One region of the Pelorhabdus sp. sgz311002 genome, then DNA from elsewhere that is predicted to be linked to it. Evidence: riboswitches for the same ligand, from Rfam matches in the RefSeq annotation. Region 1 holds a riboswitch; the other holds the start of a gene.
The links. Region 1 has a riboswitch for ZMP and ZTP ahead of pflB (formate C-acetyltransferase). Riboswitches for the same ligand answer to the same signal wherever they lie in the genome.

Region 1 (2,465 bases):
CATCATCATTTTCATATTGAATGGCACTTGTATCAATGGAGACTTGCGCGCAAAAATCCTTAAAGCCTTGCGGCAATCCCTCCGACCAAAGTACAGTTAAGTTCGGCTCTGGCGCAGGTCCTAGATTATAGAGAGTGTGAAGAATTCTAAAGGACGTCTTAGTTACAAGCGTCCGTCCGTCAAGTCCCATTCCACCGATCGCTTCTGTTACCCAAAGAGGATCACCAGCAAAAAGCTCGTTGTAATCAGGCGTTCTGAGATGACGAGCTAAACGCAGTTTGATTACAAGCTGATCAATAAGTTCCTGCGCTTCAGCTTCCGTAATAATACCACTAGCGAGATCTCGCGCAAGATAAATATCAAGAAAGGTTGAAACACGACCTAACGACATAGCTGCGCCATTTTGCTCCTTAATCGCAGCAAGGTATCCCAAATAGAGCGCCTGTACAGCTTCTTTTGCCGTTTCAGCGGGACAGCTTATATCAACACCATAGCTTTTCGCCATTTGAGCGATTTCGCCAAGAGCAGCAATTTGTTCAGCAACTTCCTCACGGAGACGAATGACATCTTCGGTCATTGCTTTTTCCGCTAGTTCTACTAAATCTTTTTTCTTTTCAGCAATCAGACGATCCGTACCATAAAGCGCTACGCGGCGATAGTCGCCAATAATCCGACCACGTCCGTAAGCATCAGGCAGTCCTGTAATAATACCAAGACGGCGTACCTGACGCATTTCATCGGTATAGGCGTCAAAAACAGCCGTATTATGGGTTTTCCGATGGTGATGATAAATTTCCGAAATTTTGTCATCCAAGTGATAGCCGTAAGCTTCACAAGCCTGTTCAGCCATGCGAATACCGCCATTTACGATAATGCTTCGTTCTAGCGGTTTTTCCGTCTGGAGGCCCACGATGATCTCAAGATCTTTTTCAATATAGCCAGGTCCATGAGAAGTAATTGTCGAAACTTTTGTGGTATCGACAGACCAAACTCCCTCTCTCTGTCTTTCTTCCTGCAAACGCTGCAGACAAATCTTCCAAAGCTTTTCCGTTCTCGCCGTCGGTCCCGTCAAGAAAGCGCTGTCTCCCTCGTAAGGGCTATAGTTTAACTGAATAAAGTTTCTTACATCAATTTCCTGTTCCCACTTACCGCTTTGAAATTTCTTAGCATTTTTCACCATATTACTAGTACCCCCTTTTTATAATTGCCTATCGTAACGATAAAAAGACCGCCCGAACAAGACGATCTTGCCCAGGCGGTCGGCATAGTCAAAAACACAGTTCCTGTGGTAATCTCCACTTCCGCCAGTCCTGCATCTTTTTAAATTCTGTTGACAAGCTCATTATATGAGAGGAAAAGAACTTCGTCAAGATAAAAAATATGGAAAAAGAAAAATTATTAAAATCAATATTTTTGTTTCAAAACGATCATTAACTGTTCTATTATAGAACAGTTTGTTTTGCCAGTTTTCAGACAAGTCCGCTAAATCTCACCACTTCCAAATTGGCATTATTCTTGCATTTTAAGTATACTGACTGAAACGTAAAAAATATAAAAATTTAGTAAAAGTAAAGTGAGGGATTTTTGTGCAAACATTAAATCAACAGCTTCTTTCGAGTTCTTTTTCTTTCCCAGAAGATATTTCTCGCCAAACATTTCCGGAAAATCTACCGGAAAAAGTACTGCAGTTTGGCGAAGGAAACTTTCTGCGGGCTTTCGTTGACTGGATGTTCCACCAGATTATCAAAGAAGGAAAATTCGCTGGCCGTATCGTTGTAGTACAGCCAATCGCCGAAGGTCTTGTGGACCGTCTGAACGAACAAGATGGGCTGTATACCCTCTTGTTACGTGGCTTAGAAAACGGAAAAGTAACGGAGAAAAAAGAAATTATGCAGGCAATTAGCCGCGGCATTAATCCTTATACGAACTGGGCTGAATATTTAAAATGCGCGGAAAATCCCGATATGGAATATATCATTTCGAATACAACAGAAGCCGGTATCGCTTTTGACGGAAACGACAAAGCCGATATGACGCCTCCCAACTCTTACCCTGGCAAGCTAACGGCTTTCTTGTATCATCGCTATCAGCATTTTAATGGCGACGCCGCCAAAGGCATGGTTATTATTCCTTGTGAACTGATTGAACGAAACGGCGATAAATTGAAAGAAACGATTTTGCAATTCGCCGATCTCTGGCAGCTGCCGAAAGAATTTAAAAACTGGATTCACGAGCACAACTCCTTCCACAATTCCTTAGTTGACCGTGTTGTAACAGGCTATCCTCGCGATGAAGCCACTGCTTTGGAAGAAAAATTCGGCTACAAAGATAACTTAATTGATACAGGCGAACTATTTCATCTGTGGGTTATTGAAGGTTCCCAAGAACTGGCGAAACGCCTACCCTTTACGGAAGTAGGTTTAAATGTAGTTTGGACCGATGATATGACGCCTTACCGGACAAGA
Region 2 (2,465 bases), on a different contig from region 1:
TCCTTTAACAAAATCCAAAACCAATGGAACCCCGATGGGACTCTTTGGATCACAAATGATGAAATATGGGGCGGTGCTCCAACAGCCCTATGTTTATATCAATTACAAGGTAATATGCCTGCCGGTCCTTATTATGGCGATACCCCCGAAGCCAACACCAACCGCAATACAGTCATTGCAATCTACAATTATATTGTTTCGCATAACTTAATAACCTACTATTAAAAAGAAAACTAACCTGACTAAAAGCTTCCCAAGATTCCTGGGAAGCTTTTTTATATAGACTTGACATTTCATTTTTATGTGTTATGATATAATTACCTGATTTCATATTATCTTATTATAGTCGCCTGCATTGATTGCAGACGACTTCTTTCTATTATAAAACCTATTATAGTTACAATAATCGACTCAAAATAACCGATATATCAAAAGAAAAAGAGTGGCTCTGCCACTCTTTTAGAATACACTAAATTGCCATTACTATTTAAGCTGTTCTTTGACCATTTCGCATACATTAGGCCACTTCGAACAAAGTTCTTCTCGCAACTTTATTCCTTGCTCCCGCTCTTCTCGGTCATCAGAATTCAGTAAAGTAACCATTTCATTCCAAGCTTTATCCACCTCAGATAGCTCCATAATAAATCCCTCTCTTAATAAAATTATTATGCCAAATAGATTTTACATCAATTGTATTTATTCCTTCTTGACAAATATTATTATCCCTAATCTTAACGACTCCGCAATAGGAGCTCTTTTATTTTCCCCCTCCACCATCGTATTTTTAGCAGTATTTTATCTTGACACCTTTTTTCTCTGTTGCTATAATGAGCCTGTAATAAAAAGTTCATAGGCTATGCAGGACTGACGGATAAGTGGAAATGACCACATGTACTGCAGAGCAAAGATAAGCCGACCGTCTGGGCAGAGAGATTCATGCCTGGACGGTTTTTGCGTTTTGGCAGCATCTCTCGGATTTTTTTCTTAGAAGGGATGGATTTATATGAGAAATCGCTGGTTTATCGCTCTTGCTGCTGTGGGAATTCATATTTGTATTGGCAGCGTCTATGCTTGGAGTGTATTGGTTCGTCCAATTATGGCAAACCAAGGCTTTTCCTTGAAAGAAACAACCTGGACATTTTCTTTAGCTATTTTGTTTTTAGGTTTATCCGCTGGACTTTTAGGCAGTTTCGTAGAAAAATACGGTCCAAAAAAAAGTGGACTCATCGCGGCCGCTTTCTGGGGTGCAGGAATGTTCGGCACTGCCTTGGCTCTCTATCTGCATAGTTTGCCACTACTGTATTTGTTTTACGGCGTAATTGGCGGCATTGGTCTAGGCATTGGATATATTACCCCTGTTTCAACGCTAGTCAAATATTTTCCGAATCATCGCGGCTTTGCCACGGGCCTTGCTATTATGGGCTTCGGTTTTGCTAGTTTGATTGCCGGCCCTTTGATGCAACGGCTAACGACAGCCTACGGATTAGTAGATAACTTTCTGGTGCTAGGCATCATTTATATGATTGTTATGGGACTATCGGCTTCCTATTTAAAAGCTCCCCCAGAAAAACCAAGTAATAATCCTGTAGCACCGAAAAATTCTTGTTTACAGCGAGGCTTTACGGAAAACGAAGCTTTAAAGACTTGGCAGTTCAGTGCTTTATGGTGGATTTTTTTCGTAAATATTACTTGCGGCATCGGCCTTTTAGCAGTCGCGTCGCCCATGGCCCAAGAAGTTGTCGGCATGTCTCCTGCCGAAGCAGCCTCATTAGTAGGTATCATTGGACTATTTAATGGCGCAGGCCGTATCTTTTGGTCAACGATTTCTGACTATATTGGCCGCGGTTATACTTATGTACTCTTCTTCGGTTTAGAGTGCTTCGCTTTCTGGAAGCTTGCCACAACGGCAGATGCTTTCGGATTTGAAGTACTAGTTCTTCTCATTATTACGTGCTACGGCGGTGGCTTCTCTTGCATGCCAGCCTATCTCAGCGATATCTTTGGCACCAAAAAACTAAGCGCCATCCATGGTCGGATCTTGACTGCCTGGGGAATGGCCGGTGTCGCTGGTCCTTATGTCGTGTCATTACTTAGAGAATCAACCAGCGGCTACACACTGACCCTATATTTCTTCGCCGGATGTTTTGTTATTAATTTAATCATTGCCTTCTTCTTAAAACACTATGGCGCTCGTCATACCGCTACAGCACTTACGGCAAGACAATATTCGGCCGAAAATCCTTCATAAAAAATTATCAGCCAGCGCCAAAAGCGCTGGCTTTCTTATTACCAATCTTTTTTTCTGAAAAAGGCAATGCTATAATGAACCAAAACTTAAATTCGAGGTGCCATCATGATTAAGCTTTCTGACGAATCAAAACAAGTTTTACTAAGCAGCATCCAAGAATTCTTTTTGAAAGAACGCGATGAAGAAATCAGTTCTTTTCAAGCTTCGCTGTTTTTGG

Region 2: it holds a riboswitch for ZMP and ZTP, as region 1 does, so the genes downstream of both, AC0NJP_RS00870 (L-lactate MFS transporter) here and pflB (formate C-acetyltransferase) in region 1, are expected to answer to the same signal.

What each region holds. Positions count from the first base shown of each region.
Region 1 covers NZ_JBWBCL010000004.1:313,154-315,618, reverse strand. The annotation lists gene pflB (formate C-acetyltransferase) at 1-1,180, opposite strand, end outside; ZMP/ZTP riboswitch at 1,243-1,322, opposite strand; gene AC0NJP_RS09070 (tagaturonate reductase) at 1,587-2,465, shown strand, end outside.
Region 2 covers NZ_JBWBCL010000001.1:173,616-176,080, reverse strand. The annotation lists gene AC0NJP_RS00880 (hypothetical protein) at 1-225, shown strand, start outside; gene AC0NJP_RS00875 (hypothetical protein) at 484-639, opposite strand; ZMP/ZTP riboswitch at 851-933, shown strand; gene AC0NJP_RS00870 (L-lactate MFS transporter) at 1,004-2,248, shown strand; gene AC0NJP_RS00865 (DUF2164 domain-containing protein) at 2,354-2,465, shown strand, end outside.